DNA from 4 places in the Brevibacillus sp. BC25 genome. Region 1 is predicted to be linked to each of the others. Evidence: riboswitches for the same ligand, from Rfam matches in the RefSeq annotation. Region 1 holds a riboswitch; each other region holds the start of a gene.
The links. Region 1 has a riboswitch for S-adenosylmethionine ahead of PMI05_RS26105 (homoserine dehydrogenase). Riboswitches for the same ligand answer to the same signal wherever they lie in the genome.
Positions count from the first base shown of each region.

Region 2: another riboswitch for S-adenosylmethionine. It lies ahead of PMI05_RS11130 (pyridoxal phosphate-dependent aminotransferase); the one in region 1 lies ahead of PMI05_RS26105 (homoserine dehydrogenase).
Region 3: another riboswitch for S-adenosylmethionine. It lies ahead of mtnK (S-methyl-5-thioribose kinase); the one in region 1 lies ahead of PMI05_RS26105 (homoserine dehydrogenase).
Region 4: another riboswitch for S-adenosylmethionine. It lies ahead of metK (methionine adenosyltransferase); the one in region 1 lies ahead of PMI05_RS26105 (homoserine dehydrogenase).

Region 1 covers NZ_AKIX01000117.1:116,586-119,797, reverse strand. Annotated here, with positions in the region: gene PMI05_RS26115 (DinB family protein) at 1-48, shown strand, start outside; cobalamin riboswitch at 293-498, shown strand; gene PMI05_RS26110 (hypothetical protein) at 520-789, shown strand; SAM riboswitch class I at 884-990, shown strand; SAM riboswitch class I at 1,057-1,167, shown strand; gene PMI05_RS26105 (homoserine dehydrogenase) at 1,254-2,519, shown strand; gene PMI05_RS26100 (CapA family protein) at 2,582-3,212, opposite strand, start outside.
Region 2 covers NZ_AKIX01000039.1:11,456-14,667, reverse strand. Annotated here, with positions in the region: gene PMI05_RS11140 (MFS transporter) at 1-1,059, shown strand, start outside; SAM riboswitch class I at 1,121-1,235, shown strand; gene PMI05_RS11130 (pyridoxal phosphate-dependent aminotransferase) at 1,319-2,500, shown strand; gene PMI05_RS11125 (hypothetical protein) at 2,652-3,122, shown strand.
Region 3 covers NZ_AKIX01000088.1:20,265-23,476, forward strand. Annotated here, with positions in the region: gene PMI05_RS21640 (anti-sigma factor) at 1-863, shown strand, start outside; SAM riboswitch class I at 960-1,105, shown strand; gene mtnK (S-methyl-5-thioribose kinase) at 1,240-2,469, shown strand; gene mtnA (S-methyl-5-thioribose-1-phosphate isomerase) at 2,466-3,212, shown strand, end outside.
Region 4 covers NZ_AKIX01000101.1:12,610-15,821, reverse strand. Annotated here, with positions in the region: gene PMI05_RS23115 (polysaccharide deacetylase family protein) at 1-517, opposite strand, end outside; gene metK (methionine adenosyltransferase) at 669-1,874, opposite strand; SAM riboswitch class I at 2,008-2,109, opposite strand; gene PMI05_RS23105 (S8 family serine peptidase) at 2,171-3,212, opposite strand, start outside.

The sequences.
Region 1 (3,212 bases):
CATGAAGCTCACCATACTACCATTTTGAAAGATCGGTATTTGGGGTAGCTCAGAGCCTCTCCTTGTTTGTCGGCAACAGCTGGACGAATATTTTTCCGGCAAGAGACAGTCCTTTTCTGTTCCCCTGTGGATGAAAGGGACAGACTTTCAGAAAACAGTCATAGGAGCAAACGGGAGTTTAACAGGCTATTCGGGTGGCTTGTGGCGAAAGGAATGGCTACTAGCCCACGAACAATGTTCGCAAAACAAGGAAAAATAAGGTAAAATTTGAGTGGAGTAGTGAGAAAAGACAATTTCATAGGTGGAAACAGGTTCCTTAGGGCGTACCAATTCGCCAAAAGGATAATAGGGAAGCTCGGTGCAAATCCGACACGGTCCCGCCACTGTAAGAGGGGAGTCAGCGTCCAACAAGCCACTGGTCTATCAATATAGACGGGGAAGGCGACGCTAGATGATGAACCCAAAGTCAGGAGACCTGCCTGTTTCGACAACACTGATAGACCTACGGGAGATAGGGAGGTGTTAGAGATGGCTTGCGAAAAACAGCGAGTGGACAAGTACGCCCCTCCTTTTCTGGCATTTTCTAACGATCGTCACGGTCGAGTAGAAAATGCTCTTTTTATTTTGGGCAGGATAAAAGAAGAGGAGGGTGTGCGAATGCAACTTTTTATTTGCCAATGGTGCGGATATGTCGAGGAAAAAGAGCTGCCTGAAGAATGCCAGGAGGGCGTGCTTCATTGCACTTGCTGCAGTATGGAAGAGGTAGAAAGCCTGTTCACCTACACCTGAAAGCCTGACCAAATCAGCTTGCAATCAGAAAAGAAAGAATTTTGTTGACGCTTGCCTTGGAATTTCTTAGAATAAAGCTCAACAGCATAATTAGTTCTTATCCAGAGAGGTGGAGGGTCTGGCCCGATGAAGCCCGGCAACCGTTGCATATTGCGACAAGGTGCCAATTCCTGCGAGACGTTTCGTCTCGAAAGATAAGAAGCGGGTTACTCCATCAGTAGATGAACCTTCTTCTTAGCGAAGAAGGTTTTTTTCAATTTCATATTTTCTTTATCCAGAGAGGTGGAGGGACTGGCCCGATGAAGCCCGGCAACCGTCACGCATGTTTGTGACAAGGTGCCAATTCCTGCAGGACATATACGTCCTGGGAGATAAGGAGGGGGAGCAGTAGCTGCTAACAAGCCTTCTTCTTATCGAAGATGGCTTTTCTTTTTATCTAAAATTCGGGGTATGGGGTGGTCAGGATGAGTGCAGAAGTGGTACGCGTGGGATTATTGGGATTGGGAACAGTGGGTGGAGGCGTAATCAAAACGATCCGTTCGCAGCAGGAGAAGCTGGCTTCTCGTCTGGGTAAACGAATTGAGATCGTCAAGGCATTGGTGCGTGATTCGGAAAAAGAGCGGGCGGTTCATATCGACCCGGCATTACTGACAACAGACTTTGAGGATGTATTACGCAGCGATGTGGATATCGTGGTGGAAGTCATGGGCGGTGTAGAACCTACCTATGACTACGTCCGTGCTTTGATCGAAAAGGGCTGCCATGTGGTAACTGCCAACAAAGAACTCCTGGCGAAAAAAGGAACGGAGCTAGTCGATTTGGCAAATCAGCATCAAGTGCACCTTGCCTATGAAGCGAGTGTGGCAGGGGGCATCCCGATTTTGAGCGTGCTCCGGCAGTTCCTACGGACGAACGATATTCAAGGCGTTCGCGGTATTCTTAACGGAACAACGAACTTCATTTTGACGAAAATGGAGACAGAGCAGCTCTCTTACCAGGAGGTGCTCAAGCAAGCGCAGGAGCTGGGCTATGCGGAAGCGGACCCTCGTTCCGATGTAGAAGGCTTTGATGCTATGTACAAGTTGTATATCTTGGCACAGCTTGTTTACGGAGAATCGCTGCCTTTAGCAGATGTTGTTCGCAAAGGAATTGCAGATTTGTCTGCAGGTCACATTCGGATTGCGAGCGAGCTGGGGTACCGGATCAAGCTGATTGCGCAGGCCTATCAAGCTGAGAAAGGAATTCGCCTATCAGTTGAACCAACCATGCTTTCGCTGAGCCATCCGTTGGCGCAAATCCACGACGCGTTTAATGCTGTCCAGCTATCCGGCAACATCGTGGGAGACTTGTTGTTTACAGGAAGAGGGGCAGGAGAGCTCCCTACAGCAAGTGCAGTCGTGGAGGATTTGGCCTATTTATTGACACAGCCATTCACACCGCATCCTACTTGGAAAGAAAAAACGGCTGACAAAGCTGGAGCCACGGTGGACTCGGTAGAACACGTCCTATGTTACCTTGAGGGCTCATGTCATACTGCTACGCCAGATCGTGTCCTGCATTTCCTTCAGCAGGCAGGAGTCAACGTGCATAAACTAAAAGTCCAATTCGACTTGGGAGGCGTCTTGCGCGCAGGTTTGATCGTAACAGGAATCAGTGAAGAGCACGAGTCCCTATTGAAAAATGATTTCGGTTTAGAAGTGCGCTGCTTCCCCATTATCGAATCTGCGTAAGTAAGAGGAATCATAAGAAGAAAAGCCGTATTTCTAGTTACCTGGAAACACGGCTTCTTTTGTCAGGGGGCAGTCTCCACCGCTTTTGCACGCGGCTGTATACGCCCGTCACTTTGTATGTCGACACTCTCAGAAATGGATTCAATGCGTTTTAGCAGGGCAGCGCCGTTGCTTTCATTCATGGGTACAGCTTGTCCCAATTCTGCGTGAAACGGAAGCATCGTCAGCTCACAATCACCGCTTTTCGTACAGTTTGCTTGCAGGACCATCGTTTCCCAAGTCTTGGGTTCGTTTGATCGTGTGAAAATGAAATTGCCGAGACTGTACGCTATCCATTTGTCGTTGTATCGTTCAAAACCTTGAAGGACGTGGGGATGACCGCCGACAATCAAATCTGCACCAGCATCGATGTAGGCACGAGACAACTCTTTTTGATGATCGACAGGATAATCAGCGCGTTCCTTGCCCCAGTGTGCAATCACGACGACGAGATCCGCTTGGTTGTTCGCATCTTGGATCGCTTTTACTGCTAGCGTAGGATCATAGGAAGCGGCCATACCTGGCTGGGAATCCCCTGCATACCAGCTCGTTTCGGGAATGACCCTGCTGAAGCCGAGAATCGCGATCTTGATGCCGTTCTTTTCTATGAATACAGGTGAATAGGCACGGCTGGCATCCTTACCTGCGCCGACG
Region 2 (3,212 bases), on a different contig from region 1:
GGGATGATGTTTGACCGCTGGGGAAAAATGCGCACCATCATTGTCGGTTCCATCGGCGTTATTCTGATATCGATCGGCTTAGGTGTTACGCAAGATTTTACGATTTATGTTGTCTTGCTTCTACTGAATGGATTGTTTTACGGAACACTTTCTCCTGTGATGAATGCACTGGCAGTAGTGTTATGGCCGGACGGAGGGCGTAAAGGAATCAATCTGATTTATGTCTCCCTCAATGTGGGGGTAGCTGCCGGTTCTGCGCTGGGCGGCTTCTTGGCAAGTGTTTCGTTTGCCTGGACGTTTTTCGGTAATGCGATCTCGCAACTGATTGTGCTCGCCATGTTCATGCTCATTTTGCCGCGTCAATTAAAAATGCTAGAACAACAACGCGAAAACTCGACGACTGGACAAAGGATGTCTGAGCAAGCAACTGGTGATGCGCTGCAACTACCACAGCAAGAGCCAAAGGTTGTATGGGGAGCATTGCTGCTATTATGCGGGGGGCTATTAATTAGCTGGATTGTCTATGTACAATGGACGACGGTGCTGTCGACCTACATGCAATCCCTGGGCATTTCACTCCGTCAATACAGTTTGTTGTGGACGCTGAACGGAGGTTTGATCCTGTTTGGTCAGCCATTGATTGCTTGGGTCATTCGACGCTTTGCCCGTACGCTAAAAGCACAAATGCTCTTGGGCGCTTATATTTTTGCCTTGTCGATGCTGATTCTGTCGCAATCAACCGTTTATGCAGGCTTTGTGGCAGGCATGTTCGTCATGACGCTAGGAGAAATGCTCGTGTGGCCAGCGGTACCGGCAGTAGCTGCACAGTTTACGCCAGAGGGGCGAGAAGGCTTCATTCAAGGTCTGATTGCAGGAACTGGATCAGCAGGGCGGATGCTCGGACCACTGCTGGGCGCCTTCATTTTCCAATCGATTCATGCGCAAGGACTATTGTTTGTGATGGCAGGCCTGTGTCTGTTGTCTGTGGCATTCTTTGCCTTCCACACCTCTTTTCAAAAAAGAAGGCATCAAGTGCCGGTACAGAATCAAGCATCTTGACACGATTTACGTGCTCAAGTTAGTATGATATAGACGAAAAAACAGTATATTCCGTGTGTTTGACTTATTCAGAGAGGTGGAGGGACTGGCCCTATGAAGCCCGGCAGCGGATCTGTTCCATGTGATGGACAGATGCTGTGCCAATTCCAGCAGGATTTTTTCCTGACAGATAAGGACGTGACCAAGCTGATCTCCCCCTTTTTCTGTATGGAAAAAGGGGGTTTTACTGTATTGGGCCCAAGAAAGGAATGGAAGAAAGATGCGTATTCAACCCTCCGACATGATTGATCGACTCCCTACCCAGTTTTTTGCGACCCTGGTGGCAAAAGTAAACAAGGTCATTGCGCAAGGCCATGACGTCATTAACCTGGGGCAGGGCAATCCCGATCTGCCGACACCGCCGCACATTATTGAAGAATTACAGGCGCAAGCGGCACAACCACTCCATCACAAATATCCGCCTTTTCAGGGACGCGTGGAACTGAAGCAGGCAGTGGCTCATTGGTATAAGCAAGAATTTGATGTAGACCTCGATCCGGAGGAAGAAGTAGCGATATTGTTCGGCAGCAAAACCGGTCTTGTAGAGATTTGCCAAGTACTCATGAACGCAGGCGATGTTGCACTGGTTCCAGACCCAGGCTATCCGGATTATTGGTCGGGGGTTGCAGTCGTAGGCGGACGGATGGTCATGATGCCGCTGAAGGCGGAAAATGACTTCTTGCCAGACTACAGCCAGCTCTCCCAAGCTGATTTGGATCGAGCGAAACTGATGTTTCTCAACTATCCGAACAATCCGACAGCGGTCAACGCACCACTCGAGTTTTATGAGGAAACGATTCGCTTCGCCCGAAAACATGAAATCGTCGTCTGCCATGACTTCGCCTACGGGGCGATCAGCTATGACGGGAAAAAGCCGGTCAGCTTCATGCAGGTCCCGGGAGCAAAAGAAGTGGGCGTAGAATTTTATACCCTGTCCAAAACATACAACATGGCAGGCTGGCGTGTTGGTGCCATGGTAGGAAACCGCGAGCTGGTTCGTCTGATCAATCTCATTCAGGATCATTACTTCGTCAGTCTGTTCGGAGCGATACAGATGGCGGCAGCCAAAGCGATGACGGAGTCGCAGCAGTGCGTTCGCGATCTCGTCGCTGTTTACGAAAGCCGCCGCAATGCCTTGTACTCCAATTTGCATCGGATTGGCTGGCAGGCACCACCATCTCAAGGTTCGTTTTTTGCTTGGCTTCCTGTTCCAAGTGGCTTCACATCTATGGAGTTCTCTGACCTGCTTTTGGAAAAAGCGCATGTCGTCGTAGCGCCGGGAAATGGTTTTGGTCCGACAGGTGAGGGTTATGTGCGAGCGGCTTTGTTATCCAATGAAGATCGTCTCGCAGAAGCGGTCCAACGGATTGAGCGGTTGGGGTTGTTTACGAAAACAAAATAAAAGCGAGGCAATTTGGCCACACTACCATACAAATGGAGTGTGGCTTTTTTATTCTAGAATAAAAATCATTCTCATTATTGACAGATAATGATTTTCATTATACGATGACATTGTTAATGATAATTAGTCTCAGCAAGAGCGGGAGGGTACCATGCGCTATCAGATTAACGGTTACACGGATATGTATACGGTGATCGCCAACGAGCGAAAAATCGGCGGAGCCATTGAAGCAGGCCAGATTCGCTTGCGGACGGGAGAAATTTACGCCAATGCTGTTCTCACTCGTTTGGAAATGTCAGGTGCGCATTTTTGCTCGATCGGATTTGTTACAGAAGAAGGCAAAAGACTGATTGTCCATGTGAATGATATCAGCATGATCGCTGATGCTCGTCACGTCAACGTTTGTGAGCTGACGAACGAATGCATGAGAGTGGAGAAATCCGCAGAGAGATTGAAGCGGTTGAAGCGTCTCTGTGAACTAAATGAAGGCAGCTGTACGCCAACCTTCCAAGAAGAGGCATTGCTGTTGGCAAGTGATATTGGCATGGAAGAAGCGTCCACGCATGTAGACCTCTCTTTTCTCCCACACACAGAGAAACCACGTGTGTTCCGAATCGCCTAGGAAGATATAGCCCATACATATGGACCCCTTTTCGTTTGATACGAAGAGGGGTTTTTTGCATGCAGTGTGCGAAGACTAACGATTGAACAA
Region 3 (3,212 bases), on a different contig from region 1:
TGATGCATGAAGATCTGTTCCGCGTTGCGAAGTCGATGGTCAATTTTACTCAACCGGGTGTGAGAGTAGGGAGTAGTGGTTCGCAGGTCGGATTGCTGTACGGAAACATCAGCATGGAACTACGCGAGCGGGTTGGGGGAGAAGAAAAGAACGCGGGCCGTTTTGAGAGTACGAATGTGCTATGGAACGTGAATGCGAAGCCGCAATGGACGAACGGGGTCAGGGAGCAAAAGCTGTTTTTCCGTTATCCGACAGAGGGGGAAACGGAGGATACCATGTCTCTCACTTCACCTGCCTGGACGACTATGGAGAAGCTGCCTGAGGGAACTGTTTCGCAGCTTGCAATATCTTTTGACCACTTTCTGACGTACGAGGAGTATTATGCACTGATTTCCCGCCATGTTACCTCTTCAGGACAAGATACAGTTTGGTTTGCGGTAGATACAGGGGTGGAGCTCAAGCAAGCAGAGAGTGATGTACCCAATCTGTTACTTGGTGCAGGGGACGTATGGGGATTTGCTCAGAGAGAACTCGATTACGGAGGTGCGCCCATCCGGGTAAATGGGGAAGGGGCAAGAAGAATGGCGACCTATCTGAACGAAATGAAGTACTTATCTGAGCAAGAAGGTCTGACTCGCGATATTGGCAAAGCCTTGGTATTTGGTAGCGACCCTCAGATAGCAGAACGATACAACTACATGCAACAAAACGGAGTGCGAATCTACGGCGCTGTCCTGACCGGACCTACAAAAGAACTACTGAAGCTCAAGGCCGAAAAGTCGATAACAGCAGCGTTTTTAGGCAAAGTAGACTGGTGGAATTGGGAGCGACCTGCGGCATCGGGAACACAACACAGCTACTAAAAGCAAGGTGCGAATTTTTGCACAAAAGGGTGTTGACATCGTGGAAGCGTTGGTTGTATGATTCAAACTAAATCAAAAACCGAATACGTTTTGGATACCTTATCCAGAGAAGGTGGAGGGACTGGCCCGATGATACCCGGCAACCGACATGACGCCATTCAGACGCGAGGAAGCGACTGATTGACAGGCGACATGCACGGTGCTAATTCCTGCAGAAACAAAAGTGGTCTGGAAGATAAGGGGGACATCAACACGGTTCTTACACGTGACGACAGCGACCTCTTTTCTTCGGGAAAAGAGGTCTTTTTTTGCTCTCATGACACAAACAAAACAAGTAGAGATAGAGGAAAAATACGCAGAGGGGAGTTTTGGAATCATGGCATATCGCGCATTGACTGAACAGGAAGCAGTGGAGTACGTAAAAGGAATACCGGGTCTTTTTAGCGAAGGAGCAGAGCTGACCAGTCGCGAAATCGGGGATGGCAACCTCAATCTGGTTTTTGACATTCAGGAGCCAGCATCCGGTAAGAGCGTCATTGTCAAGCAAGCACTGCCTTTTGCCCGCGTCGTGGGAGAATCTTGGCCGCTTACGATTGATCGGGCTCGCATCGAGAGCGAGGCACTCCGCATTCAGCACAAATACGTTCCAGACCTGGTGCCGCAGGTGTATCATTTCGACGGGGAGCTTGCGTTGACTGTCATGGAAAACGTCGGGGACCACATCATCATGCGCAAAGGTCTGATCGAAGGAAAGCGGTACCCGCTATTCGCGAAGCAAATTGGTCGTTTTCTCGCGCAAACCTTGTTCTTCACATCCGATCTGGGCGCGCATCCGTACGATAAAAAAGCGCTAGTCGGAACATTCATAAATCCAGAATTATGCAAAATCACAGAAGACCTCGTCTTTACCGATCCGTATGAAAATGCGCCTACCAACGACTTCAACCCGTTGATTCGCAGGGAAGTCGAGGCGATCTGGAACAACAGGCCGCTGAAGCTGGAAATCGCCAAGCTGAAATACGATTTCCTTACGCGCTCAGAAGCGCTGCTGCATGGTGACTTGCATACCGGAAGTATTTTCATCACAGAAAACAGCCTGAAAGCAATCGATCCAGAATTCGCTTACTACGGCCCAATCGGTTTTGACATCGGGGCGATTATTGCCAATCTGCTGCTCAACTACGCAGGACAGCACGGTTTGCAAAAAGATCAAGGAGAACGGGAAGCGTACCGCGAATACTTACTGGAAACGGTCGAGGATGTCTGGAATGAATTCGTTTCGCAATTCGTTCAGCTCTGGCACAAGCACGCCAAAGAGCGCAGCGCTCATGTCGAGGGACTGTGGCAAAGCTACGTGAAGCGCTTGATTCAGGATACAGCAGGCTATGCCGGATGCAAAATCTTGCGCCGTGTCATCGGCTTGGCGGGCGTAGCGGACCTGAATGCCATTGAAGACGACCAGACTCGCGCAGAAGCAGAGCGTCTGGCTCTCTCGATTGGAGAAGCACTGATTCTCGGTCGCGGCGGCATAGACGAATCGACAGATATCACGGACATCGTACGCACTGTGACCGAACGTTACTATCAGGAGGCTACAACAGTATGACAACCAGCACTCAATTGGCACCTGTTAAGTGGGAGAATAACGCATTGGTCTTGCTTGACCAGACGCGTCTGCCAGTAGAAACGATCTATTTGAACTTAACTACCTCCGAGCAAGTATGGGGTTCCATCCGTCGCTTGGAAGTGCGTGGCGCACCGGCGATTGGCATGGCAGCAGCTTACGGGCTTTACCTGGGCATTCGTGGCAGTGAAGCGAGTAACTACGACGAGTTTTGGCAGGAACTGAACCAGCAAGCAGACTACCTGGGCTCTTCCCGTCCGACAGCCGTGAATCTGTTCTGGGCGTTGGATCGAATCAAAGCTCGTGTTGAAAAAGAAAGCGGAGCTTCGATTGCCGAATTGAAGGCAGCAGTGCTCGATGAAGCACTGACGATTCAAAAGGAAGATGCTGAAGTATGCCGGACCATCGGAGAGCATTTGCTCACTCTGTTGCATGACGGTATGGGAATTCTCACACACTGTAATCCAGGGGCATTGGCTACAGCAGCTTACGGTACGGCTACCGCTCCATTTTATTTGGCAAAGGAACGCGGTTGGAATCTGAAGGTGTACGCAGACGAAACCCGTCCTGTCCTGCAAGGCGCTCGTCTTACTGCATTCGAATTGCAGCAAGCAGGGATTGATGTGACGCTCATCTGCGACAACATGGCGGCGATGGTTATGTCCCAAGGGAAAGTAGAGGCTGTCATTGTCGGTACAGACCGCGTAGCAGCGAATGGAGATGTC
Region 4 (3,212 bases), on a different contig from region 1:
CATCTCTTAAGCGCCCCGCAATCGCGAAGTTCACTGAAGGGTAGCCGTATGTACGTAAGATCGGAAATGCTTCTCTGTAATAACTCTCATACCCATCGTCAAACGTAATCAAAACAGCATTCTCAGTCGGTAAGGTACCCGTCTCCATAAATCGCAGGAACTCATCCAACGAAATCGGATTCAGGTCGTTATCATGCAAAAATTTCATGTGTCGGGCAAATTGATCAGGAGCTATGACATACCGCTGATTCGATTGATCCGTGACATGATGGTACGTCAAAACCACAACCTGATTGTTATACCACTTTTTCGTTTGAACCGCTGCTTCTTCAATTGGTGTGACGTTTGGCTCAGCATTTTTTGTCTCACTTATGCTTATAGACGTATCCACTTGGGGAAAAGGTTGCACTTCTTGTTTATTCTTTTTTTCCAGAAAAGATTCGCCTAACAACCCAATAGCCACTGCAAAAAACAAAAAAGTAAGAAACACGATCAGGAAGAGCCTTCTGTTCGGCAAAAAAACCCCTCCTCTACTTCCTCACTAGGAGATTCGACACAGTCCTACAAATTCCTGTGCAACAATTGACCCAATAATTGGATGACTCTGCTCCTAAAACGAAAAAGAGCCCAGTAGCAATACCAGGCTCTTTTTATGTCATTCAGCAATATTACAGTTGAGCAGCCTCTTGCTTCAGAACTTCTGCTTTGTCTGTTTGCTCCCAAGGAACATTCAGGTCATTGCGTCCAAAGTGGCCATATGCAGCTGTTTGTTTGTAGATAGGACGACGCAGGTCGAGCTGCTTGATGATACCAGCAGGACGCAGGTCGAAGTGTTTGCGAACCAATTTCACCAGAGCTTCTTCGGAAATGGTACCTGTACCGAAAGTATCTACTGCGATGGAAACTGGTTGTGCTACACCAATTGCGTAAGCAACTTGTACTTCGCATTTGTCTGCGAGGCCAGCAGCCACGATGTTTTTCGCTACATAACGAGCTGCGTAAGCACCGGAACGGTCAACTTTTGTCGGATCTTTACCGGAGAACGCACCGCCGCCATGACGAGCATAACCGCCGTAAGTATCTACGATGATTTTGCGGCCAGTCAAGCCAGCATCCCCTTGTGGTCCGCCAATTACGAAACGGCCAGTTGGGTTGATGAAGTATTTGGTATCAGCGTCCAACAGTTCAGCTGGAACAACTGGTTTGATTACTTGTTCAACCAGATCTTGCTTGATTTGCTCCAAAGTTGTCTCAGGAGCATGTTGGGTAGAAATAACGATTGTATCGATACGAACTGGTTTGTCGCCATCGTACTCAACGGTTACTTGTGTTTTTCCGTCAGGACGGAGGTAAGCAAGTGTTCCGTTTTTACGTACTTCAGTCAGACGACGAGCCAATTGGTGGGACATGCTGATCGGAAGTGGCATCAGCTCAGGTGTTTCATTGCAAGCAAAACCAAACATCAAACCTTGGTCACCCGCACCAATTGCTTCGATCTGCGCGTCAGTCATTTTGCCTTCGCGTGCTTCCAATGCTTGGTCTACACCAAGTGCAATGTCAGCGGACTGCTCGCCAATTGCAGTAATAACACCGCAAGTATCAGCGTCAAAACCAAATTTCGCACGGTCATAACCGATTTCACGAATGGTTTCACGAACGAGCTTTTGGATATCCACATAAGTGTTTGTAGTGATTTCACCTGCTACGAGAACCAAACCAGTAGTTACGGAAGTTTCGCAAGCTACGCGAGCGTTTGGATCTTTGGACAGGATCGCATCCAAGATGGAGTCGGAAATTTGGTCACAAATTTTATCCGGATGTCCTTCAGTTACAGATTCGGATGTAAACAGACGACGACCTTTTTGCAAAGCCATGAGAAAATACCTCCTTTGACCTCATACAAATAGTGTGGTAGCCGAGTCAGGATTTTATCTACGTAAACGCAAATAAAAAACCTTTTCCATCTTTTAGGAGGAAAAGGTTTGAGCGTTTTTTGCTTCCTTCATCCTCTTATCGGCCAGAACAGATGTCCGTTCTGCTGGTTAGCACCGCTCTAGATCGGTTGCCGGGCTTCATAGGGCCAGTCCCTCCGCCTGCTCTGGATAAGAGTATCCATTACGGATAATAGAATAATTGTTTTTTTCAGAGATGTCAATAGGAAAAATTTTACTTATAGTTGATAGGCTTTGGAAAGTACCACAACTACCTCGGCGCGAGTTGCCCTTCCATTCGGTTTAAAGGAAGAACCGTACCCATTGACCCAATTTCTAGATGTTAAAGCCTCAATAGCAGGAGAAGCCCAATGACTCGTTGGCACATCCTGATAATTCGAGGTACCACGGTTATACATCAAAACATCACGTGCCCGCGCGATCATTACTGCCATCTCTGCACGCGATATCGGCTGATCCGGCTTCATTTCATTCTTCGGGTACCCTTTCAAAATTCCCAATTGATAGGATACACCTAGGTTGTGATACGCCCAGTGCCGCTTTGGCATATCCCGGAAGGTCGTTTTTCCTGTATAGGTAGTCGCTACCTTGGAACCGGTCGCACGCATCGATTTAAGCAGCATTGTGGCAAACTCTGCACGGGTCACTGCCTTGTTCGGCTTGAACGACGCATCATTAAACCCATTTACAATATCGCGAGAGCTAAGTCTGACGATCTCTGAGCGCGCCCAGTGGTCCGAAATATCGCGATAGCCCGCTATCAATTTCTGCTGCGTCACCGTGAGTCGGTACGATTCATATTTGAAGGCAGTACCGCTATTAAGGCGTACATAATATTTTCCTGGTTGCAAACGCAAACCGATAACATCGTTTCCTCGGTTAGACAGCTCCGCTACCTCATTCGTCGAAGCGATCGCATAGTTCATGTTTCGATCGCTATAGAGCGCGAAACGAAAGCCGCTATCGACAGGAATGTACGGCGCTCGGAACGTCACATACGATTCACTATTCACAGTAAATTGGAACCAGTCGGAATCAGTAGCTGTCGGTATTGTGCCTGACATCACTGTCCCACCGCTTAACGGAGACGCTTTTTGATAGGTGTCATTCGGCTCATTAAAATCTTTTTTTACTGGCGTGTATCCCAGATCCAGCTGATATTCGCCATTCACCGCATTACGATTGTACTCACTCACACGGATGAAATACTTGCCTGGTGACACTTCTTTTTGGACACGCTCCGTCGGATTGTCTTTCGTT